DNA from 2 places in the Thiomonas sp. DCM-2 genome. Region 1 is predicted to be linked to the other one. Evidence: predicted binding sites of a transcription regulator. Region 1 holds the regulator's gene; the other holds the start of a gene.

The links. The regulator NrdR, encoded in region 1, represses ribonucleotide reductase genes. The targets are predictions, from matches to a motif close to CACNANATNTNGTG.
Region 2: the regulator NrdR is predicted to act here: its motif matches at 8,862-8,875, upstream of AC1ZQA_RS13730 (ribonucleoside-diphosphate reductase subunit alpha).

The regions. Positions count from the first base shown of each region.
Region 1 covers NZ_CM165962.1:2,688,657-2,703,576, forward strand. The annotation lists gene AC1ZQA_RS13035 (replication-associated recombination protein A) at 1-637, opposite strand, end outside; gene lolA (outer membrane lipoprotein periplasmic chaperone LolA) at 640-1,302, opposite strand; gene AC1ZQA_RS13045 (DNA translocase FtsK) at 1,355-3,703, opposite strand; gene AC1ZQA_RS13050 (Crp/Fnr family transcriptional regulator) at 3,707-4,378, opposite strand; gene trxB (thioredoxin-disulfide reductase) at 4,585-5,538, shown strand; gene rpmB (50S ribosomal protein L28) at 5,648-5,881, shown strand; gene rpmG (50S ribosomal protein L33) at 5,938-6,108, shown strand; gene AC1ZQA_RS13070 (DesA family fatty acid desaturase) at 6,300-7,505, opposite strand; gene AC1ZQA_RS13075 (RsmB/NOP family class I SAM-dependent RNA methyltransferase) at 7,630-8,943, opposite strand; gene purN (phosphoribosylglycinamide formyltransferase) at 8,953-9,576, opposite strand; gene nrdR (transcriptional regulator NrdR) at 9,659-10,153, shown strand; gene ribD (bifunctional diaminohydroxyphosphoribosylaminopyrimidine deaminase/5-amino-6-(5-phosphoribosylamino)uracil reductase RibD) at 10,168-11,313, shown strand; gene AC1ZQA_RS13095 (riboflavin synthase) at 11,320-11,952, shown strand; gene AC1ZQA_RS13100 (class II glutamine amidotransferase) at 11,945-12,757, shown strand; gene AC1ZQA_RS13105 (peptide ABC transporter permease) at 12,850-13,428, shown strand; gene ribBA (bifunctional 3,4-dihydroxy-2-butanone-4-phosphate synthase/GTP cyclohydrolase II) at 13,632-14,765, shown strand; gene ribH (6,7-dimethyl-8-ribityllumazine synthase) at 14,816-14,920, shown strand, end outside.
Region 2 covers NZ_CM165962.1:2,816,147-2,831,066, reverse strand. The annotation lists gene AC1ZQA_RS13770 (proline--tRNA ligase) at 1-1,709, shown strand, start outside; gene AC1ZQA_RS13765 (lytic transglycosylase domain-containing protein) at 1,729-2,376, shown strand; gene ffh (signal recognition particle protein) at 2,406-3,755, opposite strand; gene AC1ZQA_RS13755 (cytochrome C assembly family protein) at 3,874-4,713, shown strand; gene AC1ZQA_RS13750 (PP0621 family protein) at 4,710-4,937, shown strand; gene AC1ZQA_RS13745 (sensor histidine kinase) at 4,981-6,648, shown strand; gene AC1ZQA_RS13740 (sigma-54-dependent transcriptional regulator) at 6,645-8,171, shown strand; gene ampD (1,6-anhydro-N-acetylmuramyl-L-alanine amidase AmpD) at 8,168-8,761, shown strand; gene AC1ZQA_RS13730 (ribonucleoside-diphosphate reductase subunit alpha) at 9,064-12,015, shown strand; gene AC1ZQA_RS13725 (ribonucleotide-diphosphate reductase subunit beta) at 12,170-13,372, shown strand; partial or broken gene AC1ZQA_RS13720 (histone) at 13,816-14,283, shown strand; gene AC1ZQA_RS13715 (DUF167 domain-containing protein) at 14,396-14,719, shown strand; gene dcd (dCTP deaminase) at 14,739-14,920, shown strand, end outside.

The DNA.
Region 1 (14,920 bases):
CGTCGGCATGACGGATGAGGCGCTGCTGCGCCTCGGGTTCGATCGCCTGGGCCCCGCTGCCCGGCAGGGCGCGCTGCATCAGCGCGCGCAGGTCGTCGTCGTCCAGCGGCTGCAGCACATAGACCACGGCGCGCGACAGCAACGCGCTGTTGACCTCGAACGAGGGGTTCTCGGTGGTCGCGCCGATGAAGGTGAACAGGCCAGACTCGACATGCGGCAGGAACGCGTCCTGCTGGCTCTTGTTGAAGCGGTGCACCTCGTCGACGAACACGATGGTCGCCCGCCCCCGCTGCTGCGCCGCCTGCGCCTGCGCGACCGCGTCGCGGATGTCCTTGACCCCGGCGAGCACGGCCGACAGCGGCAGGAAATCGGCGTCGAACGCGCCGGCCATCAACCGCGCCAGCGTGGTCTTTCCCACGCCAGGCGGGCCCCAGAACAGCATGGAATGCAAGCGCCGGGTCTCGAACGCCACGCGCAACGGCTTGCCCGGGCCGAGAAGGTGGCGTTGTCCGACCACCTCATCGACATGATGCGGCCGCAGACGTTCGGCCAGCGGCACCTGCGCCGTGGGCACTCGCATCGAGACCGGCGGCCCCGGCAGTTCCGCGTCGTCGAAAAGGCCCGGGCTGTCTTGCATGTTCAGGGCTGGTTGATGACCGAGGCCCCCTTGGGCGGGGTGAAGCGGAAGCTGTCTGCGGCGAGCGCCGGGTTGCGAACGATCGCGGTGAAGCGCATGGTGGACACCTGGCCGAACGCGTCACGCAGTTGCAGCTCGGCGACTTCCGGGCCTTGTGGCGTGGCCCGCAGGCCGATGCGAATCCAGTCGAAATTGCTGTCCTTGGATTTGGGCGTGGCCTGCACCCACTGCAACTCGTCGGCATCGGGCAGCGGCTGCAGGGTGAACAGCTTGGTCAGGTCGGCCCCGGCAAAAATGGCGGCCGGTGTGCCCTTGAACGCCTGCGTCACCGGGGTGATGGTGACCTGATCCAGGTCGTGGTCATAGGTCCAGAGCTGCTTGCCATCGCTGACGATGACCTGGGCATAGGGCTTGGTGTAGTCCCAGCGGAACCGGTCGGGACGCTCGAAGGCGAACTGGCCCGATGCCGGTGCCTGGGCCGGTCCCTTGGCGTTGCGCACGGTCTGCGTGAACTGGGCGCTGCCGCTTCGGGTCTGCTGCAGCCATTGTTCCAGCAACTGCACGGAAGTGGCGGCTACAGCGCCGGTCAGAGTCGCAGCGTAGAGGCCGACGCCCAGCAGCAGCCCAGCCAGTGCAGCGCGCCCGCGGGCGATGAGGATCGTCATCTTGTTGTCCTTCTCGAATCAAGCCAAAAGGGGGGTCGCGCAATGGCGCCGGTCATTCAGCGCGCACCGGCACCAGAATGTCGCGGTTGCCATTGGACGTGAGCGCGGACACCAGGCCCGACTGCTCCATCTGCTCCAGGAGTCTGGCTGAACGGTTGTAGCCGATGCGCAGATGACGCTGCACCAGAGAAATCGAGGCCTTGCGGTGCTGCAGCACGATCTGCACCGCCTGATCGTAGAGTGGGTCGCTTTCGGCGTTGGCTCCGCCTGCGCTGCCCAGCGCGCCGTCCGCGCCCTCGGCCTCCTCCTCGCCGGTGAGAATGCCGTCGAGATAGTTCGGCCCGCCCCGGCTCTTGATGTCCTCGACCACGCGGTGCACCTCGGCGTCGCTGACAAAGGCGCCGTGCACCCGCTGCGGCATGCCCGAGCCCGGCGGCAGGTAGAGCATGTCGCCCATGCCCAGCAGGCTCTCCGCGCCCATCTGGTCGAGGATGGTGCGTGAATCGATCTTGCTCGACACCTGGAACGCCATGCGGGTGGGGATGTTGGCCTTGATCAGCCCGGTGATCACGTCCACGCTGGGCCGCTGCGTGGCAAGAATGAGGTGAATGCCCGAGGCCCGCGCCTTCTGCGCCAGCCGCGCGATGAGCTCCTCGATCTTCTTGCCGACCACCATCATCAGGTCGGCCAGTTCGTCGATCACCACAACGATATGCGGCAGCTTCTCCAGCGGCTCGGGCGCATCCGGCGTCAGGCTGAACGGGTTGGTCAGCGGCTCGCCGCGCGCCTTGGCCTCCAGCACCTTGGTGTTGTAGCCCGCCAGATTGCGCACGCCGAGCTTGCTCATCAGCTTGTAGCGCCGCTCCATTTCGCCGACGCACCAGTTCAGTGCCTGCGCCGCTTGACGCATGTCGATCACCACAGGTGCGAGCAGGTGCGAGATCCCGTCGTACACGCTGAGTTCGAGCATCTTCGGATCGATCAGGATCAGGCGCACATCGCTGGGCTCGGCCTTGTATAGCAGGCTGAGAATCATGGCGTTGACGCCCACCGACTTGCCCGATCCGGTGGTCCCTGCCACCAGCAGGTGGGGCATCTTGGCCAGATCGGCCACCACGGGATTGCCGACGATGTCCTTGCCCAGCCCCATGGTGAGCAGGGATGCGGCCTCGTGATAATTGTTGGAACCCAGAATTTCCGACAGTTTGATGGTCTGCCGCTTGGCATTGGGCAGTTCGAGCGCCATGGTGTTCTTGCCCGGAATGGTCTCGACCACCCGGATGCTCACCAGAGACAGCGCGCGCGCCAGATCGCGCGACAGATTGACGATCTGCGCGCCCTTCACCCCAGTGGCCGGCTCGACTTCATAGCGGGTGATCACCGGGCCCGGATAGGCCGCCACCACGCGCACCTCCACGCCAAAATCCTTGAGCTTTTTCTCGATCAGCCGCGAGGTGAATTCCAGGGTTTCATGATTGACCGATTCCACCTGCACGGCGGGCGCCGGGTCGAGCAGGCTCAGCGCCGGCAGGGTGGAATCGGGCAACTCATTGAACAGGGGCTTCTGCTTTTCCTTGAGCACCCGCGGCGACTGCGGCACGAAGGCCACAGAGGGCTCGATCAGCACCGGTGCGAGCACCTCGCGCTCTTCCACCAGCGGACGCTGCAATTCGACTTCCTTCTCGCGCTCCTGCGTGGCCTGCTGGCCGGCCAGTGCGTCTTCTTCGCGGTCACGACGTTCCAGCTGCCAGATCCACAGCCGCTCGATCCAGCCGCCCAGACGCTCAGCCGCGTCCGCCCAGGAAAAATGCCCGACCCAACTCAAGGCAAACAGGAAGACGGCCAACAGCACCAGCGTCCCGCCCGTGTCGCCCAGCAAGGTATCGACCCCGACACCCAGCGCATGGCCGAGCAGTCCGCCAGCTTCTCCCGGCAGGCGCGCCGCAAGACTCCAGAGCCGGGTGGACTCCAGCGCCGCACTCGACAGGGGCAGCAACAGCACCCCGGCCACCGCAGCAACCGGACGCAATGTCTGCCAACGGCTGACTGTCTCCTCGGCCTCGGCCAGTGACGGAGTGCGTTGAGCGTTGCGCCACATGCGCAGCACGCCATACAGCCCCAGGGGAATGAGCCAAAGCGCCGAAAAGCCGAGAAGAAAGTAGGCCACGTCCGAAAACCACGCACCCAGCACGCCTACCCAGTTGGCCACGGCGCCGCCGGTGCCGGAACTGGACCAGGAGGGATCGGACTTGTGAAAGCTCAGCAGACTCAGGCTCAGCAAAATCCAGCCGATGAACGCAAAGGTCAAGCGGACTTCTGCCGCAAAACGCTGCAGGCGACTGCGCGGCTCAGGACGTGGCGAGGTCTGGGAGGGGCGGCGTCGGGTATCGATTTTCGGCATACATCACAGCAGTGTGGCGAGATGCTCGCGGATCAGCATGCTGCCATCCTCGCGCTCGATCACAAAGCCTTGCTGTTCAAAGTCTTTCATCACCCGGCTGACCATCTCGCGCGAGGCGCCCACCATCTTCGCCAGATCCTGGCGCGACAGCTTGTTGCGGATCACATGCTCGTTCTGCATCTCGTCGGTGAGTTCCATCAGCGCGCGCGCCACCCGTCCATAGACATCCATCAGCGCCAGGGATTCAATCTTGCGATCCGCCCGGCGCAGGCGCAGCGCCAGGCCGCGCATGATGGCAAACGACATGCTGGTGTTCTCGGGCAGGCACTGCAAGAACGCCACGCGCCCCAGCATCATCACGTCGGTCTGCACCTCCGCCTGCACCGTGGCGGAATGCGGCTCGCCGTCGATCAGACTCATCTCGCCGATATAGTCGCCCGCGTGCAACACGGCAATGATGACCTCGCGCCCCTTGGCGTCCACGCTGACCACGCGCGCGCGGCCCGACAACAGAATGAACAGCGCGTTGGACTTGCTGCCCTGTTCGACAATGTTTTCCCCGCGCTTGTAGCGCCGCTTGACGATGGACTGCGAAATCGACCAGGCCTGCGACTCGGTGAGCACGGCAAACAGCGGCACGCGCCGAACGAGGTCAATATCGGTGATTTGCGACATCAGTGTCTCCAGTTGCCGGATCTTGCGGGTCTTGCAAAGAGCGGACGTGCGAAACAACGGCTTTCCCGGCGCATCGCGCACCCTTTGCACGGCCCTTCTAAAATCTTAGCGATTGTGTTGCGGTGCCAAACCTGTCCTCCGGCCTCTCAGCCAAGCCCAGGCAGCCTCGCATCTCCCAACTTACAGCCTCCAGTTTCTCACACATCATGACATCCAAACACGCCAAAGTGCTCATTCTGGGGTCCGGCCCCGCCGGTTACAGCGCTGCGGTTTATGCCGCGCGCGCCAATCTCCACCCCTTGCTCATCACCGGCATGGCACAGGGCGGCCAGCTCATGACCACGACCGAAGTCGACAACTGGCCGGCCGACGTGGACGGCGTGCAGGGCCCCGATCTGATGGCGCGCTTTCAGGCGCATGCCGAGCGGTTCAACACCGAGATCGTGTTCGATCACATTCACACCGCGCACCTGAACGAAAAACCCATCCGCCTCGAAGGCGACAACGGCGTCTACACCTGCGACAGCCTGATCATCGCCACCGGCGCATCGGCCAAATACCTGGGCCTGCCCACCGAACAGGCCTTCATGGGCAAGGGTGTATCGGGATGCGCCACCTGCGATGGATTTTTCTATCGCAACCAGCCGGTCTGCGTGGTTGGCGGCGGCAACACTGCGGTCGAAGAAGCGCTGTATCTGGCCAATATTGCCAGCAAGGTCACGGTCATTCATCGCCGCGACAAGTTCCGCGCCGAGCCCATCCTGGTGGACAAGCTCATGGCCCGCGCCGCCGAAGGCAAGGTGGAACTCAAGCTCTGGAGCGAGCTGCAGGAAGTTCTGGGAGACGACTCCGGCGTGACGGGCGTGCGCATCCGCAACACCCAGACCGGCGCGTCTGAGGACATCGAACTCAAGGGCTGCTTCATCGCCATCGGTCATCAACCCAACACCGACATCTTCAAGGGTCAGTTGGACATGAAGGACGGTTACATCCTCACCCGGGGCGGCAACGACGGCATGGCAACCGCCACCAGCGTACCCGGCGTGTTTGCCGCTGGTGACGTGCAGGACCACGTTTATCGCCAGGCCATCACCAGTGCGGGCACCGGCTGCATGGCGGCACTGGACGCCCAGCGTTATCTGGAAAATGCCGAGTCCTGATCGTCTTTCCCGCCACGTCTTCTCGCCGCGCACGGACGAAAGGCGTGGACACGCCAGTCTTTCAGGCTATAATCTTTAGCCTTTGTTCTACACAATTTCGAGGTGTGCCATGGCACGTGTATGCCAAGTGACAGGTAAAGGGCCGATGGTCGGGAACAATGTGTCCCATGCGAACAACAAGACCAAGCGCCGCTTCCTGCCCAATCTGCAATATCGCCGTTTCTGGGTGGAGAGTGAGAACCGCTTCGTGCGCCTGCGCGTCACGAGTTCCGGTCTGCGCACCATCGACAAGAAAGGCATCGATGTCGTCCTCGCCGAGCTGCGCTCGCGTGGCGAGATCTGAGCTTTAGCAATTTATCCATTGACCCGGACTGACCCTAGAACTGCACGGAGCCCATCATGGCAACCAAAGGCGGACGCGAAAAAATCAAGCTGGAATCCTCTGCGGGCACCGGCCATTTCTACACCACCACCAAGAACAAGCGCACCACACCGGAAAAAATCGAAATCATGAAGTTCGATCCGGTTGCGCGCAAACATGTGAGCTACAAGGAAGGCAAGATCAAGTAATCTGATCAGTCCTCTGTCGCATCACCGATCCGCTGGATCTGCCGCAAAAACGGCAAGACCAGCGGATTTTTCATGGGCGGCTGTCGGCAAGACTTCTGCACACACCGCGAAAACGGTTCGACGCTCGATCTCGCGGGCCGTCATGGCGCCAGGGCAGGCCGAGATGGCCTGCCGAATTTCTCGCAAGCGAATCAGTTCGCCGGGGTGTAACGGCGCAGGCGCAGTGAAATATCGCGCAAAGCCGCCACGCCACTGTCTTCTGCGCGATGGCACCAGTCCTGCAGCTTTTGTCTGAGCTGCTCGGCGTTCAGATTGGTCTGCTCCCAGACCGACTTGAGTTCTTCGCGCATGTTCAACAACTTGCCGAGATTGGGACTGGCATTCGCCGCCGCGTCCACCAGGGCACGCGAGCGCTCGCACAGAATGTCGCGCTCCATGCCGATCCAGCGCCTGGCCGCGCGCAAGGCGGGCAGATTGCCTGAGGCGCCCTGCTCCGCGGCGCGGGCCAGTTCTGCCCTGAGCGTCGCCTTGAGCCCGGCAGCGTAACGCGCCATCAGTTCATAGCGGTTGGCAATGACGGCCTGAAGCGTGAGTTGATCCACCTCGGCCCGCACGGCGCCCAGCCTGAACTGGGGCGGCAGCTTGCGCGGCCTGGCCAATCCAAGCCAGCTCAAGGCGCGGATATACGCCCAGCCGATATCGAACTCCCACCACTTGACCGACAGCTTGGCCGATGTGGGATAGGTGTGGTGGTTGTTGTGCAGTTCTTCGCCGCCGATCAGAAGCCCCCAAGGGGAAATGTTGTGGCTGCGGTCGCGGGCGGAAAAATTGCGGTAGCCCCACCAGTGACCCAGACCGTTGATGACCCCGGCTGCCCAGATGGGAATCCAGAGCATCTGCACGGCCCACACCGTGGCGCCGATCGCGCCGAACAAAAGAACGTCGAGAATCAGCAGAAGCCCCACGCCTTGCCAGACGAAGCGCGAATAGACATTGCGTTCCACCCAGTCATCCGGCGTGCCGTGGCCAAACTTGCTCAGGGTCTCGGCATTCCGAGATTCGGAACGATACAACTCGGCGCCACGCAGCAGGACGGTGTCGATGCCGCGTGTCACCGGGCTGTGCGGATCGTCTGTCGTTTCACATTTGGCATGGTGCTTGCGATGGATGGCAACCCATTCCTTGGTCACCATGCCGGTGGTGAACCACAGCCAGAAGCGGAAAAAATGCGACGCGATGGGGTGCAGTTCCAGCGCCCGGTGCGCCTGGGCCCGATGCAAAAAAATCGTGACCGCAGCAATGGTGATATGCGTGGTGATCAACGCAAACAGCACGATTTGCCACCAACTGGCCTGCAGCAGGCCGTGCCCGGCCCAGTTCAAAAATACATCAAACATCAAAAACTTTCAGATGGATACAGCACACTTGGAGCCACACATGACGCGTAAGTTGCAGACATGTGCGTAATAGATTATCCGTCCTGCCGAGCCCGCTGCGCTCGGGACAAACGCCTAACCCTTGTCAGTGCGAAAGTGGGAGCGAATTCGTGCCTTGCTGCGCAGAAGGCGGTGCAACCCGGCGCTGCAGCACAGCGGCATAGAACCCATCGGTGCCATGCCGGTCGGGGCGGAGTTGCAGATCGCCCTGCGCTGTCAATCCGTCCGCGCTCACGCCCTGCTGGACGAGGACCGACTCCGCCGGAACACGCTCGAACTCGGGATGTGCCGCAAGAAACGCGTTGACGATCCCGCTGTTTTCCTCCGGCAAGATGCTGCAGGTCGCATACACCAGACGCCCGCCCGGCTTGAGCAGAGTCGCCGCAGATTGCAGGATATTGGTCTGTTTTGCGGTCAACTCAACAATATCTTCAGGCTTTTGTCGCCATTTCATGTCCGGATTGCGGCGCAGGGTTCCCAGGCCAGAGCAAGGTGCATCGACCAGCACGCGGTCGACCTTGCCCGCCAGACGCTTGACCCGCTCATCCCGTTCGTGGGCGATGGCGACCGGGTACACATTGCTCAGCCCGCTGCGCAGCAGCCGCGGCTTGAGCTTGGCCAGGCGGTAGTCGGCCACGTCGAAGGCATACAGCCTGCCGGTACTGCGCATCATCGCGCCCAGCGCCAGGGTCTTGCCACCGGCACCGGCGCAAAAATCCACCACCATTTCTCCGCGACGCGGCGCCAGCAGCAGCGCCAGCAACTGGCTGCCCTCATCCTGCACCTCCACCCACCCCTCGCGGAACACGGTGAGGTCTTGCAGCGCAGGCTTGCCCTCGAGGCGCACACCCCACGGGGAATACTTTGTCGCCTGCGCTGGGATGTTCAAACGTGCAAACACGTCGAGCACGGCTTCGCGTCGGGCTTTTTGCACATTCACCCGCAGATCCAGCGGTGCCGGGCGCAGCAGCGCCTGCGCCAGCGCGGGATAGTCGTCGCCGTACTGCTGCTCGAGTGCAGCCGCCAGCCATTCGGGCAGACTCCAGCGTACCGCCTCGGGCAGGGCCATGGCGTCCTGTGTCAGCAGGCGTTTGCGCCATTGCAGTTGCTCGGGCGAAAACGCGGTGTGCACCGACGCCGCATTGCCCGACCAGCCGAGAATGGCGAGCCGCAATTCCATGGCTCCGCCGATGCTCTCGTCACTCGCGGCGAGGGTCTGGAACAGGCGCAGATGCCGCAGAACCTGATAGACCGTATCGGCCAGAACCTGGCGGTCGGTCTTGCCCAGTTGCGGCCGGGCGCGGAAATGCCGCGACAGCACCGCGTCGGCCGCGGCATCGAAGCGCAGCATGTCGCGCAGCACGTCGCGCGCGGTGTAGAGCAGATCACGCGGTTTCATGGCGCACCTTCAAGAGAGATGTTCAGAAGCTGGCAGGATGCGGGTGCGCAAACCGTCGGTCTGCACCCGGCCTTCCAGCAAGGCGCGCACCACGGGAGGGTAGATGCGGTGCTCCTCCACCAGCACCCGCGCAGCAAGAGATTGCGGGGTGTCGTCATCCAGAACAGGCACCACGGCCTGCGCCAGAATCGGTCCGTGATCGAGTGCGCTGCTCACGAGATGCACCGTGGCCCCGTGCCATTTCACGCCTTCTTCCAGCGCGCGGGCGTGGGTGTGCAGGCCGGTGAACGCCGGCAGCAGGGACGGATGAATATTGACCAGCTTCCCCGAAAAGCGCGTCACGAACGCCTCGCCCAGCACCCGCATGAAACCACACAGAGCAATCACGTCGGGCTGCAGCGCGGCGATGACGTCACCCAGGGCCTGGTCGAACGCCTCTCGGCTGGCGAAATCGGTATGCGCCACGATCTGCGTGGGCACCCCGAAAGAGCGCGCCACGTCCAGCCCGGCGGCGTCCGCCCTGTTGCTGATCACTCCGCGCACGCTGTCCATCCAGCCCTGCTCACGCGCGGCCTGGAGAATGGACTGCAGATTGCTGCCGCGCCCGGAAATGAGGAGAACCAGATTTTTCATCGGCGGGCAGTGTAGCCGTGACCGAGAGTGCGAGCGCTGCGCCCAGCGTGAATAATGGCGGTTTACCTTTCCGAACGCTGCAATGAAATGCCCTTTTTGCCAAAGCCCCGACACGCAGGTGATTGAAACCCGCGATGTGGAGGACGGCACCGCCCTGCGGCGGCGGCGGCGCTGCGGCCAGTGCGACAAACGCTTCACGACCTACGAGCGCGCCGAGGTCAGCTTTCCCGTGGTGGTGAAAAAGGACGGCCGCCGCACCGACTACGACCGCAACAAGCTGCGCGCCTCGTTCCTGCTCGCGCTGCGCAAGCGGCCGGTCAGCGCGGACGCGGTGGACACGGCGATCGTCCGCGTCGAGCAACTGCTGCTGCAAAGCGGCGCGCGCGAGCTGCCGTCCACCCAGATCGGCAGCTGGGTGATGGAGGAACTGCGCGCCCTGGACAGCATCGCCTACGTGCGCTTCGCCTCGGTCTATCGCAGCTTCAAGGACTTGAGCCAGTTCGTCGATGTGCTGCAGGAGATGCAGCCGCCCAGCCCCGCGAAGGCCAAGCCCCGAAGCGGCAAGGCATCGAGATGACCCAACCAGACGCCCTGTTCAGCGAAGACGACCGGCGCCACATGCACCGGGCGCTGGACCTGGCGCGCAGCGCGATGTACCGCACCAGCCCCAACCCGCGCGTGGGCTGCGTGCTGGTGCGCGACGGCGTGGTGCTGGGCGAAGGCGCAACCCAGGCTGCTGGGCTCGATCACGCCGAGGTGCAGGCGGTCAAGCAAGCCTGGGAACGCGGTCACGCGCTGCAGGGTGCCACCGCCTATGTGACCCTGGAGCCGTGCGCGCACCATGGCCGCACCCCACCCTGCGCCGACCTGCTGGCCACGCAGGGCATACGGCGCGTGGTCGCAGCGCTTGCCGACCCCAATCCGCTGGTGGCGGGCAAGGGGCTGGAACGGCTGCGGCAAGCCGGGGTGCAGGTGCAAGTCGGGCTGATGGCAGACGAAGCGCGCGAGATCAACATCGGCTTCCTCTCCCGCATGATGCGCGGCACGCCCTGGGTGCGGCTCAAAGCTGCTGCATCGCTGGACGGCATCACCGCCCTGCCGAACGGCACCAGCCAGTGGATCACCGGCGAGGCGGCGCGCGCCGACGGCCATCATTGGCGCGCCCGCGCCTGCGCCGTGCTCACCGGCCTGGGCACGGTGCGGGCGGACGATCCGCAGCTCACCGTGCGCGCGGTGGACACGCCGCGGCAGCCGATCCGCATCGTGGTCGACAGCCGGCTGGAGCTTCCAGCAACCGCGCGACTGCTGCAGGGCACGGCGTCGCCGCTATGGATCGTCCACGCCCTGCCCGCCGATGCTGCTGCGCCCCGGCTTGCGGCGTTGCGCGCTGCGGCGGCTCCCGGGCTCGACCTCCAGGACATCGCCCTGCCCGCTGATGCCGACAAGCCCGGCAAGACCGATCTGCGCGCGCTGATGCGCGCGCTGGGCCATCGCGGCATCAATGAGCTGCACTGCGAAGCCGGTGAAAAGCTCAACGGCTCTTTGCTGCGCGCCGGGGTGGTCGACGAACTGCTGCTGTATCTGGCGCCCACGCTGCTCGGCCAGGGCGCGGGGCTGGCCGCGCTTGGCCCGATTGAAACGCTGGCCAGCGGCCTGCCGCTGCGCTGGCACGCGGTCGACCCAGTGGGCGACGACCTGCGCATCCTCGCACGCCTTTCTTCTTCCTATTTCTTCTGAATCGCCATGTTCACCGGACTCATCACAGCCACTGCCACCATCGCCAGTGCCACGCCGCTGGGCGGCAACAGCCAGCACGGCAAGCGCATCACCCTGCGGGTCGCACCAGACTGGCTGCAGGGCGTGCAGCTGGGTGACAGCATTGCCATCAGCGGCGCCTGCATGACCGTCGTGGAGCTGCAGCCCGATGGCTTTGCCTTCGACATCTCGGCCGAGAGCCTGGCGCGCACGGCCGGCCTCGATACAGTGGGCGCGCTGGTCAATCTGGAGCAGTCGCTGTCGCTGTCGACCAAGCTCGGTGGCCATCTGGTGACCGGGCATGTGGACGGCGTCGGTCAGGTTGCCCGGTTCGAGCCGGTGGGCGAATCGTGGTTGCTCGAGGTGGACGCGCCGCGCGAACTGGGCCGGTTCTTTGCCTACAAGGGCTCCATCGTGGTCAACGGCGTGAGCCTCACCGTCAACCAGGTCGACGACCTGCCGCAGCATTGCCGCGTGCGCATCAACCTCATTCCGCATACCCTGCAGCACACCAATCTGCACCGGTTGCAGGCGGGTGCGGCGGTCAACCTCGAGGTCGACCTGATCGCGCGCTATGTGGAACGCATGTTGAACGCTGACCGGAGCCAACCCCATGTGTGAACTGTTCGCCTATTCCAGCCGGGTGCCTGCGCGAGTGCGGTTTGCCTTTCGCGAATTCGCTCGGCACGGCGGCCCGCACGCGGCCAACCCCGATGGCTGGGGCGCGGCCTACTTCGAGGGCGCAGACGCGCATGTGCTGCGTGAAGCCCAGCCCGCGCTGTCCAGCGCCTTCGTCCCGGTGCTGGAGAGGCACGACTTCCACAGCCCGTTGGTGATTGCGCACATCCGCCGCGCCTCGCGCGGGCCGGTCGCGCTGGTCAACACCCAGCCCTTCGCGCGCGAGCTGTTCGGGCGCCGCCATGTGTTTGCCCACAACGGCGACCTGCCCGACATCGAGCATGCGCTGCCGCTGGCCCATGCCGCGCACCGCCCGATGGGGCAGACCGACTCCGAACATGCTTTTTATGTGCTGATGCACGATCTCATCCCTCTCGACACCGCAGGCGGCAGCGACGATCTCAAGCGCCGCATCGAACGGGTCGCTGAGTTTGCGAATCGGCTGCGGGCCATTGGCCCGGCCAACTTTCTCTACACCGACGGCGATCTGTTGTTCGCCCACGCCCACCGCCGTCTCAGCCATCCGGGCAACACCTGGGTTCCCGGGCTGCACATGCTCACCCGCGAGGCGGCCAGCGAGCATCAGGTGCGCGCTTCCGGCTTGCACATCCAGGGCCGGGACGACAGGCCCGCGCCCGCCGTGCTGCTGGCCAGCGTGCCCCTCACGCCGGAAATCTGGGAGCCGCTGCCCGAAAACACCCTGCTGGTGTTGCAGCAGGGTCGCCTGATTGCCCGCATGACGTCGTGAACGCGTGCGGGTTGCAAACGGAAACAGCGCGCCATGTCCTCGCTGATACAGTTCCCGCGCAGAAAATCGTTTCTCGAACCCAACAAAACCCCATGACGATCGCTCGCTTTCGCCTCATTTCCCTGCTTGTCCTCGCCTGGCTGGCGCTTGCGCCGCGCATGAGCTGGGCACTGGGCCTTGACAGCGTGTCGGACTGGGCACAGGGCACCTGGAACACCGCCGTCAACACCACCGAACACGGCAAGGACGATCTGTATTTCAGCGGCTACACCTGGCATGACCCCGGCACCTACACCGCAGCAAAGCGTGCCACCCTCAACAAGCACGCCTGGGGCATCGGCTGGGGTCGGCATCTGATGGATGCGAACGGCAACGAGGACATGGTGTATGCCATGATCTTTTCCGACTCGCACTGGAACGCCGAGCCCGTGGTCGGCTACGCCCATCAATGGATGTTCAATAACGACGCCCCGGTGGGTTTCGGCCTGGGCTACACCCTGGCGGTCACCTCGCGCGCCGACATTTTCAAGAACATCCCCTTTCCCATCGCGCTGCCCATTGCCTCCATTCGCTTCGGCAAGTTCTCGCTCTATGGCACCTTCATTCCCAAGGTCAACAACAAACTGAACAACGGCAACGTCGCCTTTTTCTTCGGCCGATACGACTTCTAGGAGTCTGTCGGACTTGCGGATCGCGGGCTGCAAAACGGCTGTGCGGCGCGCTGCGCCAGCGACTTCTTGCCCCATCGCATCCCCACAGCCCTTTTTCGCCATCCACGCCCCAAGCCCGACAGACTCCCAGGGCCACGCTGAACGCCAGCACGCCGGGCCGTGCGCTTCTAGAATGAAGGGCTTTTCGCAGCAGCTTGCCCATCATGCCCCTGTCCCCCATTCCAGACATCATTGCCGAGCTCAAGGCCGGGCGCATGGTCATCCTGGTCGATGAAGAAGACCGTGAAAACGAAGGCGATCTGGTCATCGCTGCCGAGCACATCACCCCGCAGAGCATCAACTTCATGGCCACGCACGCGCGCGGCCTGATCTGCCTCACCCTCACCGCCCAGCGCTGCGCGCAGCTCGGCCTCAAGCACATGGTGGAGCACAACGGCTCGTCGCACGGCACCGCGTTCACGGCCTCCATCGAAGCCGCCGAGGGCGTGACCACCGGCATTTCGGCGGCTGACCGCGCACGCACGGTGCAGGCCGCTGTGGCGCGCAACGCCAAGGCCAGCGACATCGTGCAGCCCGGTCATGTCTTCCCGCTGATGGCGGCGGAAGGCGGTGTGTTGATGCGCGCCGGACATACCGAAGCCGGCTGCGACCTGGCCGCACTGGCCGGGCTGGAGCCCGCAGCCGTGATCTGCGAGGTGATGAATCCGGACGGCAGCATGGCCCGCCTGCCCGACCTGGAACACTTCGCCGCCGAACACGGGTTGAAAATCGGCGCCATTGCCGACCTGATCGAATACCGCAGCCGCACCGAATCGCTGGTGCAGCGCGTGGGCGCACACGCCATGCAGACCCCGTTTGGCGCGATGCAATGCGTGGCCTATACCGACCGCGCCGGGCATGGCCTGCATCTGGCTCTGGTACATGGCGACCTGGCCACGCAGTCCGCGCCCTTGGTGCGCGTGCACGAGCCGCTGTCCGTGCTCGACCTGCTGGACAGCACGTGCCAGCGCCATTCCTGGAATCTGCCGCAGGCGCTTGGCCGCATCGTCCGCGAGGGCGCCGGCGTGGCCGTGCTGCTCAATTGCGGCGAGTCGGCGCAGCAGCTCGGGGCACAATTCCAGCATCTGCTGCACCCGTCGACCACCCCGCCCAAGGCGGTTGCCACCGCGCTGCGCGACTATGGCATCGGTGCGCAAATCCTGCGCGATCTGGGCGTGCGGCAGATGCGTCTGCTCGGCCAGCCGCGCAAAATGCCCAGCATGGTGGGCTACGGGCTGGAGATCGTCGGATTCGAGTCGGCGCACAGCGCCAACCCCACCCCGACGTCCGGCGCGTAAGCTGTTGTCTTTCGCGCCTGCGGCGCGCCACTCATTCGACTCCCCACGCCATGCAAAACGTCCAGAACCGCATTCTTTCCGAACAACTCGATGGCCGTGATCTGCGCATCGCCGTGGTCCAGGCGCGCTTCAACACCGCCATCACCGACCGCATC
Region 2 (14,920 bases), 130 kb from region 1:
TTTCCACCCAGAAGGATGATCCGGCGGACGCCGATATTCGCAGCCAGGCGCTGATGCTGCGCGCGGGCATGATCAAAAAGCACGCGGCAGGGCTTTACAGCTATATGCCGCTGGGCCTGCGCAGCATCCGCAAGGTCGAGGCCATCGTCCGCGAGGAAATGAACCGGGCGGGCGCCATCGAGTTGCTGATGCCCGTGGTGCAGCCTGCCGAGCTGTGGCAGGAAACCGGGCGGCTGGACAAGTTCGGCCCCGAACTGTTGCGCATCAAGGACCGCCATGACCGCGACTTCGTGATCCAGCCGACCTCTGAAGAAGTGGTGACCGATCTGGTGCGCAGCGAGGTACGCAGCTGGCGCCAGTTGCCGCTCAACTTCTATCACATCCAGACCAAGTTCCGCGATGAGCGCCGGCCGCGTTTTGGCGTGATGCGCGCGCGTGAATTCACCATGAAGGACGCGTATTCCTTCGATCGCGATTTCGAGGCGGCGCAGGCCAGTTACCGCGCCATGTTCGAAGCCTACAAGCGGATTTTTCAGCGTTTTGGCTTCGAGTTCCGTGCGGTTGCGGCCGACTCCGGTGCCATCGGTGGCTCGCTGAGTCACGAGTTCCATGTCATTGCCGATACCGGCGAAGATGCCATTGCCTATTGCGAGGGCTCGGACTATGCCGCGAACATCGAAAAGGCCGAGGCGCTGCCCTTGATCGCCAGGCGCGCAGAGCCGACGCAGCCGCTGCGCAAGACGCCGACGCCGGGCGCGGCCAAATGCGAGGACGTCGCCGCGCTGTTGGGCATTCCCTTGCAGCAGACCATCAAATCGGTCGTGCTCGCGGTGGATGCCGACGAGCCGGGACAGCCGGCAACCATCGTGCTGCTGCTGGTGCGTGGCGATCATGCGGTCAATGACATCAAGGTCAGCAAGCTTCCCGGGCTTTCCAGCACCCGCATGGCGACCGAGGCGGAAATCATCGCCACCTTCGGCACCCCGCCGGGCTATCTCGGCCCCATCGGCACGCTGCATCCGGTGCGGGTGATCGCCGATCGCACCGTGGCGAACATGCACGACTTTGTCGTGGGCGCCAACGCGGTGGACTATCACTACACCGGGGTCAACTGGGGCCGCGATCTGCCCGAGGCGGAAGTCGCCGACATCCGCAATGTGCTGGCGGGTGATCCCAGTCCGGATGGCAAGGGAACGCTGTCGATCTGTCGCGGCATCGAGGTGGGGCATGTGTTCTACCTCGGCACCAAATACTCTGCGGCGATGGGCGCGACCTTCCTCGACGACAAGGGCAAGTCGCAAACCCTGGAAATGGGCTGCTATGGCATCGGCATCACGCGCATTCTGGGCGCATGCATCGAGCAGAACCACGACGCCCGGGGCATGATCTGGCCCGACGCCATCGCCCCGTTCACTGTGGTGATCTGCCCCATCGGCTACGACCGCAGCGAAGACGTGCGCAACGCCGCAGACGCGTTGTACGCCGAGCTCATCGCCGCTGGGGTGGACGCCGCGCTGGACGACCGGGGCGAGCGACCGGGCGTGATGCTGGGCGACTGGGAACTGATCGGCGTGCCGCACCGCCTGGTGATTTCCGATCGCGGGCTCAAGGCAGGCACGGTGGAGTACCAGCACCGCCGCGACGCCGCGCCCACGGTGCTGCCGCTGGCCGAAGCATCCACGCAGTTGCAAGCCCGGCTGCAGCGCTGAACCGGCAGGGGGCGGTGGCATGCGTGGTCTGTCTCGCCGCCAGTGGCTGCTGCGCAGCCTGGGTGCGGGCGCAGCCATGGGTATGGGCTGGAGTCTGCCTGCCACGCCTGCCTGGGCCGGGGCGCAAAAGGAAGAGCAACTCAGCGATGCGGTGCGCACCGCGCTGGCCGCGCAAATTGCGGAAGCACCGCCGCCGCAGCCGCATTTCCGCGACGCCAATCATTTCGCTCAATACTGGGTCTGGCTGGCCACCGAGTCGGCGCGGCTGCAGAGCCGCATTCCCGGTTTCTCGGTGCGGCGCGACTTTCTACAGACGGTCTGGTATGAAGCGCACCGCGCCGGTCTGGAACCCGCGCTGATCCTGGGTTTGATTCAGGTGGAGAGCGGCTTCAAGAAGTACGCCATTTCATCCGCCGGGGCAATGGGCTATATGCAGGTGATGCCGTTCTGGACCCAGCAGATCGGCAATGGCGACATCACCAGCCTGTTCCACATGCAGGTCAACCTGCGCTATGGCTGCGTCATCCTGCGGCACTATCTCAACATCGAGAACGGCAGCCTGTTCTACGCCCTGGGTCGCTACAACGGCTCACGCGGCCGTGCTGCCTATCCCGACGCGGTGCTCGCTGCGCGCCAGCGCTGGCTGGTGGCGGGCGGCTCGGGCTGATCGAAGCGCGGCGTGGCGTCAATATGGCATCAGCGCGGCATCATGCCGCCCATGCGCTGCATCATCTTGAACATCTTGCCGCCCTTCATCTTTTTCATCATGTCGCGCATCTGCTCGTATTGCTTGAGCAGGCGGTTGACCTCCTGAACCTGCACCCCGGCGCCTGCGGCGATGCGGCGCTTGCGCGTGGCCTTGATGACATCGGGCTTGTGGCGCTCCTGCGGTGTCATGCTGTGGATGATGCCCTGCATGCGGCGCATGTCGCGCTCGGCGCGGTTCATGTCGGCCTGCCCCGCCTTGGCCTGCATGTCGGCCGGCAGCTTGTCGAGCATGCCTTGCAGGCCGCCCATCTTGTTCATCTGCTGCAATTGCATCAGAAAGTCGTTGAGGTCGAATTGCGCGCCGGACTTCACCTTGGCGGCGAGCTTCTGCGCAGCGTCGACATCGACCTGCCGCTGGGCCTGCTCGACCAGCGCGAGGATGTCGCCCATGCCCAGAATGCGGTCGGCCATGCGGCGCGGATCGAACGGCTCCAGGCCGTCGATCTTCTCCGACACGCCGGCGAACTTGATCGGGGCGCCGGTGACCTGCCGCACCGACAGCGCCGCGCCGCCGCGGGCGTCGCCGTCGAGCTTGGTCAGCACGATGCCGGTCAGCGGCAGGGTGTCGTGGAAGGCACGCGCGGTATTCACCGCATCCTGGCCCTGCATGGCATCGACGACGAACAGGGTCTCGATGGGTTTGAGCGCAGCGTGCAGCTCCTGGATTTCGCGCATCATCGCCTCGTCCACCGACAGCCGCCCGGCCGTGTCCACCAGCAGCACGTCAAGGTGATGGCTGCGCGCAAAGTCCACGGCGCGGCGGGCGATGTCCAGCGGCTTGTCCTGTGGCGATGACGGAAAGAACTCGGCTCCCGCCTGCGCCGTGACGGTTTGAAGCTGCGCGATTGCCGCGGGGCGATACACGTCGCACGAAACGGTCAGCACCTTCTTCTTCTGCCGCTCGGTCAGCAGCCGCGCCAGCTTGGCAGTGGTGGTGGTCTTGCCCGCGCCCTGCAGACCCGCCATGAGCACGATGGCGGGCGGCTGGGTGGCGAGGTTGAGCGGCACGGCGTCCCCGCCCATCAGATCGGCGAGCTCGCGCTGCACCACGCCCACCAGGGCCTGCCCCGGGGTGAGCGAGCCAACCACGTCCTGACCGAGCGCCTTGTCCTTCACCCGCGCGGTGAATGCGCGTACCACGGGCAGGGCCACGTCGGCTTCCAGCAGCGCAAGTCGCACCTCGCGCAACATGTCCTGGATGTTCGACTCGGTGATGCGCGCTTCGCCCTTGAGGGTCTTGACCACACGGGACAGGCGCTGGGTGAGATTGTTGAGCATGGGGTGAAGAGGTCTGGTGTGCGAGCTGGCTGGACGGCGCGGAGCACCGTCTGCGGACAGCCCGGCTTTGCTGCTGGAGGCACATCTTGACAGCAAAGGGCTCGGTTAAACTCGAAACATGTCGATTTTAGTGAATAGCCTCGCCTTCGCGCTGTACATGCTGGCCGCCCTGTTGTCGCGGCCCAGCCCCGTCATGGCACTCGGCCATGCGGAAGGCGCGGTGACCGGCGCGATGCGGCGCTCGGAGCGCTGGTCCACCTGGGTGATGGCGCTGGCCTGGATTGCGCAGACCGTGACCTTTGCCCTGGTTCTGCACGGCGAGCTGCAGCCGCATTTCGGTTTCGCCCAGGCCCTGTCGGTGACTTTCTGGCTGGTGGCTGCGGTCTACTGGGTGGAGAGTCTGTATTACCCGCTGCAAACGCTGCGCAGCTGGATCTGCGTGCTGGCGGCTGTCTCCATTTTGCTCACCTGGGTGTTTCCCGGGGGCTTCACCCCGCCGTATGGAGCGGGGCCGACCTTCGCGCTGCACTGGGCCATGGGCATCGCGGCCTACGGCCTGTTTGGCGCGGCAACCCTGCATGGCATTTTGCTGTGGACGGCAGAGCGCTCGCTCCATCGCCGCAAGGGATCGGTGGCCGGTGTGTCGCGCAGCCTGCCTTTGCTCACGCTGGAAAAACTCACCTACCGGCTGGCGGGTGTGGGCTTCGTGCTGCTGACGGCCTCGCTCATTTTCGCCGCGACATTCAGCGAAGAACTGTTCGGCAGGCCGTTCGAGTTCAATCACCAGGCCGTCTTCGGCATCGCCGCCTGGGTGCTGTTCGGCATTCTGATGATTGGCCGGGTGTTTCTGGGCTGGCGGGGCACGCGGGCGCTGGTCTGGCTGTTTTCCGGCACGGTGCTGCTGATGCTCACCTACATTGGCTCGCGCTTTGTGCTGCAGGTGATCTTGCACCGATGAAATATCTGGTTCTGTTTGTCGTGGTGATTGTCGGGCTGATGTTGATCAAAAAATCGCAGCAATCCAGGAACGTGCCGCCGCCCAATCCACCACGCAAGACCCCCCGGGTGCCCGAGCCCATGTTGCCCTGTGCACATTGTGGCGTGCATTCGCCTGCAAGTCGCTGCGTCATGCGGGATGGCAAGCCGTATTGCAGTGAAGAGCATGCCCGCCTGGGGTCGTAGGTCGGCTGCGGCGCCAGCCGCTGAAAGTGCGTTTGCGCGCTCGATGTTCGCGCCCTCCACCTCGCCTGCAGGACTGGCGTTCGTTCCCTCGTCGCGTCTGGGCCGCGAACGTCTGCGCACCTTTCGTGTGCTGGCCGGGGCGCGGCTGCTCATGGCCCTGATGTTGCTGGGCTGGCTGGTGTTGCTGCCCATGCTGCAGGCGGCCCCGGCACGCCAGCCGTCGTCGGTCACTCTGGGTTACTGGATGGCTGCAGCCTACGCGGTGCAGACGGGATTGAGCCTGTGGTGGAGTTTCCGCCACAGCGGCGGCCTGGCCTGGCAGGTTCTGGTCGCCATTGCCGTCGACCTGCTGGTCTTCACCGTGCTGCAGTTCACCGCGGGTTATCCGTCGCGCGAGTTTTCCCTGATCTATGCCCTGCCTGTGTTGGCGGCCGGCATTTATGGCACGTTGTCCCTGACGCTGTTTGTCGCTGCGCTGGTGACCCTCATCCTGCTCGGGAGCGCGGTGTCTGGCCTGTTTGCCGGTGTGGCCGAGGCCGAGCAGCATCTGCTCAATGCGGCATTTGTCGGCGCCGCCTACTTTGCGGTGGCAGTGCTGACCTGGCAGTTGTCGCAGCGGCTGGCGCGGCAGGAGGCGCGCGCCAGCGCCAGCGAGTCGATGGCCAGGCGCCAGATGGCGCTGAATCAGCGGGTGATCGAGGCGCAGCATGACGGAGTGATGGTGGTGGACCGGCACATGGTGCTGGAGGCGCTCAATCCCGCGGCGCAGCAACTGCTGGATCTGCCCTGGAGCGATGCCGTGACCGCGCGCTGGCTGGGCGGCCGCAAGGCGCTGGGTGATCTGCCGGTCGCTGCCGTGGTGCGCCAGGAAATCGAGCGCATGGCCATCGATGGCGAGGAGGCGCTGGAGGTCCAGGTGCGCACGCCTGCGGGGCGCAGGTTGCTGCTGCGCCTGTCCACCCTGGAGAATCTGCCGGGTGGCGTGGGTTACCTCATCGTGCTGCAGGACCTGCGCGAGATCGACGCCCGCATCCAGCAGGAAAAGCTGGCGGCCATGGGGCGGCTGGTGGCCAGCGTGGCGCACGAGATCCGCAACCCGCTGGGCGCCATCGGCCAGGCCAACCAGCTGGCCAAAGAGTTTGCAACGGATGCCGCGCAGCTCGAACGTCTGCATCACCTCATCGGCCAGAATGTCGAGCGCATCAACCGCACGGTGGAAGACGTGCTGGAGCTTGGCCGCACCGCACCGCGCGAGATCGGTCTGATGTTGTGCGCGCCGTTGCTGCATGAATTGCATGCCGAGTTCGATGCGCCTGATGCGGGCCGCATCGGCCTGTTCATCCAGGACGACACGGCGCAGATCCATTTCGACGCCCTGCATCTGCGCCGGGTGCTGGTCAACCTGCTGAGCAACGCGCGGCGCTATGCCAGCAATCAGCCGCGCGCCATTGAAATCCGCCAGCTTGGCGCGCAACGGGTGCGCGAAATTCAGGTGGCGAACGATGGTCCGCTGATCGATGCGGAACTGCGCGCACAACTGTTCGAGCCCTTTCGCACCACCAGCACTCGGGGCGTGGGGCTGGGCTTGTATATTTCCCACGAACTCTGTCTGCGCAATGGCGCGCGCCTGCTGTACCGCGTCGAGCGGGAGGGGACGCCGCAGGCGCGTGGTTCCTTCGTCATCCAGACCGCACCGGGCCCCGAGACATGAATCCAGCAGATGTGCACATTCTCATCGTGGACGATGAGCCGGATCTGCGCGAGCTCTACACCCTGAGCATGGTGCGCGAGGGCTGGCAGATCGACGTGGCGGAGACCGTGGCGCAGGCGCGCGATCACCTGTCGCGGCAGCACTACGCCCTGATGCTCACCGACATGCGCCTGCCCGATGGCGAGGGCCTTGATCTGCTGCGCTGGCTGGAAAGCCAGCCTGGCCGCCACGAGAAGTCCATTGTCATCACCGCATACGGCAGCGCGGGCAACGCGGTGGCCGCGCTCAAGGCCGGGGCGTTCGACTATCTGAGCAAGCCGGTGGATCTGGCTGCGCTGCGCCGCACGGTGCATGCGGCCATCGCCACTGCCGCAGTGGAAGCGCAGGCGCCGGTCAGCAGCGCCTTGCAGCGCATGGTGGGCGAGTCCACCGTGATGCGCGCGCTCAAGCAGACACTGCAGCGCGTGGCGCGCAGCATGGCGCCAGTGCTGATTCAGGGGGAGTCGGGCACAGGCAAGGAACTCGCCGCGCGGGCGGTGCACGAGTGCAGCGCCCGCGCGGCCGGGCCTTTCGTTCCGGTGAACTGCAGTGCCATTCCCGAACAGTTGCTCGAAGCCGAGTTCTTCGGCTACCGCAAGGGCGCATTCACCGGGGCGATGGCCGATCACGCCGGCTTCTTCGCCGCAGCGCAGGGCGGCACGCTGTTTCTTGATGAAATCGGCGAATTGCCGCTGGCGATGCAGGCCAAGTTGCTGCGCGCGGTGCAGGAGCGTCGCGTGCGCCCGGTGGGCGAGACGGCGGAAATCGCCGTCGATGTGCGGCTGGTCAGCGCCACCCATCGCAATCTGGAGCAGATGGTGGCTCAGGGGCAGTTCCGCCAGGATCTGTTCTATCGGCTCAATGTCATCGCCGTGGCCTTGCCGCCCCTGCGCGAGCGCCTGGACGATCTGCCGCTGCTGGTCGAGGCCTTGCTGGGTGACATCCGCCGCGACAACGCCCGGCCCGGCCTGCGCCTGAGCCCGCCGGCGCTGCAGCACCTGCGGCAGCATCGCTTCTCGGGCAATGTGCGTGAACTCGACAATCTGCTGCACCGTGCGGCGGCGCTGTCGATGCAGGACCTGCTCGGCCCCGATGACATTCCCCTGCCCGATCATGCAGCGCAGGTGGCCGTGGCCTCACCGGTGGCCATGGTGCCGGACGGGTCATTGCCAGCGCGGGCCATGGCGTCTCAGCAACCTGCCCAGCCTGTCGCGCACGCCGTGCAGACGCAGGAGACTCCGCCCCTTGATCCGCATCAGCCGCCCATGGTGTCATTTGCGGCGCAGACGCCGCTGCCGCCCGATCTTGGCACCTATCTCGATCAGGTCGAGCGCAGCATTCTGTGCGAAGCGCTGCGCCGCACCCGCTTCAACCGCACCGCCGCCGCGCAGCTGCTCGGTCTGAACCTGCGCCAGATCCGCTACCGCATGGAGCGGCTGAACATCCATGATCCGGCGGATGCGCCGGACGACTTCGCTGGATGAACGCCAGCCCACACACAGCCGCCAGCCAGCTGGACATGGGCTGGATGCCGCATGCCCGGCATGTGCCGTCGCCCCATGCGGATGCCCGGCCAGAAGGCATGCCCATTGATCTGCTGGTGATCCATTGCATTGCCCTGCCGCCCCGGCAGTATGGTGGCGATGCGATCGAGCGACTGTTCTGCAACCGCCTTGATCCGGCAGAGCACCCCACGTTCGCTGCGCTGGCTGGCCTGAAAGTCTCGGCGCACTTCGTGGTGCAGCGCAACGGGGTTCTCACCCAGTATGTGCCCTGTGCGCAACGGGCATGGCATGCCGGGGCGTCGCAGTTTTTCGGGCGCACGCGCTGCAACGACTTCAGCATCGGCATCGAACTCGAAGGCAGCGACGACACGCCGTTCGAGCCCGCGCAATACGACACGCTCATCGCCCTGGGGTCCGAGTTGCTGTTGCGCTATCCCTTGCGCGCCATTGCGGGCCACAGCGATATCGCGCCAGGACGCAAGACCGATCCCGGTGTTGGTTTCGACTGGAAACAGCTCAAGAATGGTCTCGCCCTGCCTGCGAGCGCCTTTCCCTTCCACCGTTTCTGACGCGCTGCGCGGTCGTGGCTTGTGCATGACCCTGTGCATAAGCTGTGGGTGGACTGTCGATTTGTTCGACACTACGAATAGTGGTTGAAATTCGATCCGACCCTAGATATAGTGTCTTGACGGCTCGAGAACACATGCCCGGCGTCCTTTGCATGCGCGCACACATGCGCGTCGGACGCCCCGATCCAGCACGTCTTTCCCGCTCCGCCCAATCATTTCGCGCAGTCCCTGAACCCCGTCGCATCGTGCCGCAGCGCATACCGGGTTTGCGGCACAGCGCCATTCGTCCCAAGGAGTTCCTGATGTCCCTGACCCCCCACGCCGCTCCCGAAACTGCTTCTGCGATCCCGCATTCCTCGCACCGCGATGTGGACACGCAGCAGCAGACCGCACTGGGTGATTTTTCCGATTACAAGATCATTCGTCGCAACGGCGCTGTCGTGGGCTTCGAGCCGGGCAAGATCGCCGTGGCGATGACCAAGGCCTTCCTGGCAGTGCAGGGCGGGCAGGGCGCGGTTTCCACCAGCATGCGCGACACCGTCAACGCGCTGACCGAGAGCGTGGTGCGCGCGCTGCTGCGCAGCCGTCCCAGCGGCGGCACCTTCCACATCGAGGACATTCAGGATCAGGTCGAGCTGTCGCTGATGCGTACCGGCCAGCACGAAGTGGCACGGGCCTACGTGCTGTATCGCGAGCGCCGTGCGCAGGAGCGCGCCAGGCAGAAGGCCACCGTGGCCGCGCAGACTGACGCGCCCGTGCTGCATGTGCTCGATGGCAACGTGCGCAAGCCACTCGATCAGGCCGCGCTGGTCGGGCTGATCGAATCGGCCTGCGCCCATCTGAGTGCCGATGTGAAGGCGGAGCCCATCGTCACGGAAACCCTGCGCAATCTGTACGACGGTGTACCGATGCTCGAGGTCTACAAGGCGGCCATTCTGGCTGCGCGCACCCTGATCGAGCGCGACCCGGATTACTCCAAGGTCACTGCACGACTGCTGCTGCACACCATGCGGCGCGAAACCCTGGGCGAAGACGTGGCGCAGGAGCAGATGGCACAACGCTACGCCGAGTACTTCCCGCAGTGCATCAAGGAAGGCGTGTCACTCGAACTGCTCGACGAGCGGCTGGCGCAGTTCGACCTGCAGCGTCTGGGTGCAGCGCTCAAGGCCGAACGTGATCTGCAGTTCGACTACCTCGGCCTGCAAACCCTGTACGACCGCTACTTCCTCGCCAACCGTGCCGATACCCGGGTGAACAAGGATGGCCGACGCATCGAATTGCCGCAGGCGTTCTTCATGCGCGTCGCCATGGGGTTGTCGCTCAACGAAGTCGATCGCGAGGCCAGCGCCATCGCGTTCTACGAACTGCTGTCCAGCTTCGACTTCATGTCGAGCACGCCCACGCTGTTCAACTCCGGCACCCGGCGTTCGCAACTCTCGAGCTGCTACCTCACCACGGTGGCTGACGATCTGGACGGCATCTACGAAGCGATCAAGGAAAACGCGCTGCTGTCCAAGTTTGCCGGCGGTCTGGGCAACGACTGGACGCGGGTGCGCGCCCTGGGCAGTCACATCAAGGGCACCAACGGCAAGAGTCAGGGTGTCGTGCCCTTCCTCAAGGTGGTCAATGACACCGCGGTTGCGGTGAACCAGGGCGGCAAGCGCAAGGGCGCAGTCTGTGCCTATCTCGAAACCTGGCACCTCGACATCGAGGAATTCCTGGAGCTGCGCAAGAACACCGGCGACGACCGCCGCCGCACCCACGACATGAATACCGCCAACTGGGTGCCCGATCTGTTCATGAAGCGGGTGATGGAAGGCGGCGACTGGACGCTGTTCAGCCCGGCCGACGTTCCTGACCTGCACGACAAGTTCGGCAAGGACTTCGAACAGGCCTACACCCGCTACGAGCAGAAGGCCGCATTGGGTGAACTCAAGCTGTTCAAGACCATTCCCGCGGTCCAACTGTGGCGCAAGATGCTGTCGATGCTGTTCGAGACCGGCCACCCCTGGATCACCTTCAAGGACGCCTGCAATGTGCGCAGCCCGCAGCAGCATGTGGGTGTGGTGCATTCGAGCAACCTCTGCACCGAGATCACCCTCAACACAAACGAAAGCGAGATCGCGGTGTGCAACCTGGGCTCGGTCAACCTCGTCGCGCATCTGAAGGATGGCCCCAACGGCACCAAGATCATCGACCAGGCCAAGCTCAAGCGCACCGTGCAGATTGCCATGCGCATGCTCGACAACGTCATCGACATCAACTACTACGCCGTGGCCAAGGCACGCAATGCCAACATGAAGCACCGCCCGGTGGGTCTGGGCATCATGGGCTTTCAGGACTGCCTGTATCAACTGCGCATTCCCTATGGCTCGCAAGAGGCCGTGGAGTTTGCCGACCGTTCCATGGAGGCGGTCTGCTATGCGGCCTACTGGGCGTCGAGCGAACTGGCGCGCGAGCGTGGCCGCTACAGCAGCTATGGCGGTTCGTTGTGGGACCAGGGCATCCTGCCGCTGGACAGTCTGCGCCTGCTGGCCGAGCAGCGCGGCGGCTACGTCGAGGCCGACACCTCCAGCACGCTCGACTGGGACGCGCTGCGCGCCCACATCGCACAGCATGGCATGCGCAACTCCAACTGCGTGGCCATTGCACCCACGGCCACCATCTCCAACATCGTCGGTGTCGATGCCTGCATCGAGCCCACCTTCCAGAACCTGTACGTCAAGTCCAATCTGTCGGGCGAGTTCACTGTCATCAACCAATACCTGGTGCGCGACCTGAAGGCGCGCGGCCTGTGGGACGCGGTGATGGTCGCCGATCTCAAGTATTTCGATGGCAGCACCCAGCGCATCGACCGCATTCCCGCCGACCTCAAGGCGCTGTATGCCACCGCCTTCGAGACCGATACCAAGTGGATCATCGAAGCGGCAGCGCGGCGCCAGAAGTGGATCGACCAGGCGCAGTCGCTCAACATCTACATGGCCAACGCATCGGGCAAGTTGCTCGACGACACCTACAAGCTGGCCTGGGTGCGCGGCCTCAAGACCACCTACTACCTGCGCACCATCGGGGCCACGCATGCCGAGAAATCCACGGTCAAGGCAGGTCAGCTCAACGCGGTGCCACAGTCCTCAGGCCAGTCGGCTGCGGCCACGACGGCACCTTCCACCCCAGCGTCGGCACAGGCCGTGGTGCAGTCCGGTGACATCCGTTTCTGCGCCATCGACAACCCGGAGTGCGAGGCCTGTCAGTAAGCCCTGCATGCAGGGTCGGCGCATCGCAAGTGCTCAAGTCACAAGCCACCTGCGATGCGCCTGCACAACACGCAGCAAGCAAACCGCGCAGTACCACTTCATCTGTGTTGAGCCTTTGTGCTGAACACTTGATAATCTAAAGAAGGTCATGAACATGCTTACTTGGGACGAACCACAAACGAACTCTGCAAGCCCTGCGCAAGCCGCGCAGGCGGAGCGTGCACTTCAATCCATGGGTGGTGCAGCGACGTCGCATCAACCGGTGTCCACACCGGCACCAGCGCTGGCCGTGGCCGCAGACCTCTACAGCCAGCGCGCGGCCTCCACTGCGCGGGTCCGCGCCGAAGACAAGCGCATCATCAACTGCAGTGTCGACGTCAATCAGCTTGTCCCCTTCAAATACAAATGGGCCTGGGACAAGTACCTGGCTTCCTGCGCCAATCACTGGATGCCGCAGGAAGTGAACATGTCGCGCGACATCGCCATGTGGAAAGACCCGAACGGCCTGACCGATGACGAGCGACTGATCATCAAGCGCAACCTCGGCTTCTTCACCACGGCCGATTCGCTCGCGGCCAACAACATCGTGCTGGGCACCTATCGCCACATCACCAACCCCGAGTGCCGCCAATACCTGCTGCGCCAGGCCTTCGAAGAAGCCATCCATACCCACGCCTATCAGTACATCGTCGAATCCATCGGCCTGGACGAAAGCGAGATCTTCAATTCCTATCACGAGATCGCTTCCATCCGCGAGAAGGACGAGTTCCTCATCCCCTTCATCGACACCCTGACCAACCCCGCATTCCGCACCTCGGCGTTCGGTGGCAGCGAGCGCAATGATCAGGAACTGCTGCGTTCCATCATCGTGTTCGCCTGCCTGATGGAAGGCCTGTTCTTCTATGTCGGCTTCACCCAGATCCTCTCGATGGGGCGGCAGAACAAGATGACCGGCGCGGCCGAGCAGTACCAGTACATCCTGCGCGACGAGTCGATGCACGCCAACTTCGGCATCGATCTGGTCAACCAGATCAAGCTGGAAAATCCGCACCTCTGGACACCCGAGTTCAAGCGCGAACTCACCGGGTTGTTCCATCAGGCGATCGATCTGGAATACCGCTACGCCGAAGACACCATGCCGCGCGGCGTGCTCGGCTTGAATGCTTCGATGTTCAAGGGCTATCTGCGCTTCATCGCCAACCGCCGTGCGGTGCAGATCGGCCTCGATGCCCTTTTTCCCAACGAGGAAAATCCCTTCCCCTGGATGAGCGAGATGATCGACCTGAAGAAGGAACGCAACTTCTTCGAAACCCGTGTGATCGAGTATCAGTCGGGTGGCGCGCTGTCCTGGGAATGATGCACGAATAACCTGCGAGCACGCACAACAGAGTGATTGTTGACCGAGCCCATTCCGCCCAACGACATCCGGCCCAGCAGAGCCGGAGGGTGGAACCTCCCCCTCTGTTTTTCAGCGGCGCGCAGCGCGGGGCATCCGTGGTGATGCCAAAAATCCTGATCAATTGTTTTCGGCGCGCCAGCAGGCGCTGCACGCTCTGGGTGTCCAGAGGTGCGGGCTGCGCGCGCCGGTCCCCATTCCTTCCCGCTATGGCCTGGACGCCGAGGGAAGTGAATCCCCTGCACGGATCAGCGCTGAGCCGATCGCAGGTGGTGCCGGCTGAACGCCGTGCCGATGTCCCGTACAGGAAACCGCCGGGAGGCGGGGCCGTGAGGCGCTCGGACGCGATTTGGCGACCGGCTCAATTTCACAAGACTTGATCAAGGAGAATCACCATGGCAACTGCGAAAAAAGCTGCACCGGCGAAGAAGGCCGCAGCACCTGCAAAGAAAGCGGCCCCGGCGAAGAAGGCTGCGCCTGCGAAGAAAGCGGCTCCGGCGAAGAAGGCCGCGCCCGCGAAGAAAGCGGCTCCGGCGAAGAAGGCCGCGCCCGCGAAGAAAGCAGCTCCCGCGAAGAAAGCTGCGGCACCCGCGAAGAAGGCAGCTCCGGCGAAGAAGGCTGCGCCTGCGAAGAAAGCAGCGCCTGCGAAGAAAGCGGCTCCGGCGAAGAAGGCCGCGCCTGCGAAAAAAGCGGCTCCGGCGAAGAAGGCTGCGCCTGCGAAGAAAGCGGCGCCGGCGAAGAAGGCTGCGGCACCCGCGAAGAAGGCAGCGCCGGCGAAGAAGGCTGCTCCGGCTCCTGCCAAGAAGACAGCGCCTGCGCAAACCAAGCTGAACCCGCAAGCAGCCTGGCCGTTCCCGACCAGCAAGCCCTGAGCGTTCAGCGCATCTGGTTGCCCCTCAAGGGGCGGCAAGAAGGCCTGGGACCGCCCAGCGCTTTCTTTCCAGCCCGGGCAGGCCGCCCGGGTTTTTCATTTCTGCGATCTGCATGTCCTCATCGTCTCGCCATCCCGCCTGGCTTCATCCCGACGGCGCAGCAAGTCTGCTCGATGTGCATGTCGTGCCCAATGCGCGACGCACGGAACTCGACGGGGAACACGGCGACATGCTGCGGGTGCGGCTGGGCGCGCCCGCGGTGGACGGCAAGGCCAACGCTGCACTGACCGACTTTCTGGCGACGTGTTGCGCGCTGCCGCGTCGCGCTGTGCACATCAAGAGTGGACTGACCACGCGGCGCAAGCGTGTGCGCATCGATGCGCCTGTCGATGCGGTATGGTTGCGGCTTTCCGTCTTCTTGCAGCAGCCCGGCTGAACCAGACTGCCCCGACATCATGAGCATCAAATCCGATCAGTGGATCCGCCGCATGGCGCAAAACACCGCGATGATCGAGCCCTTCGAGCCCAGCCAGGTGCGCGAGGCTGGTGGCCATCGCATCATCAGCTACGGCACCTCGAGCTACGGCTACGACATCCGCTGCGCCAACGAATTCAAGATCTTCACCAACATCAACAG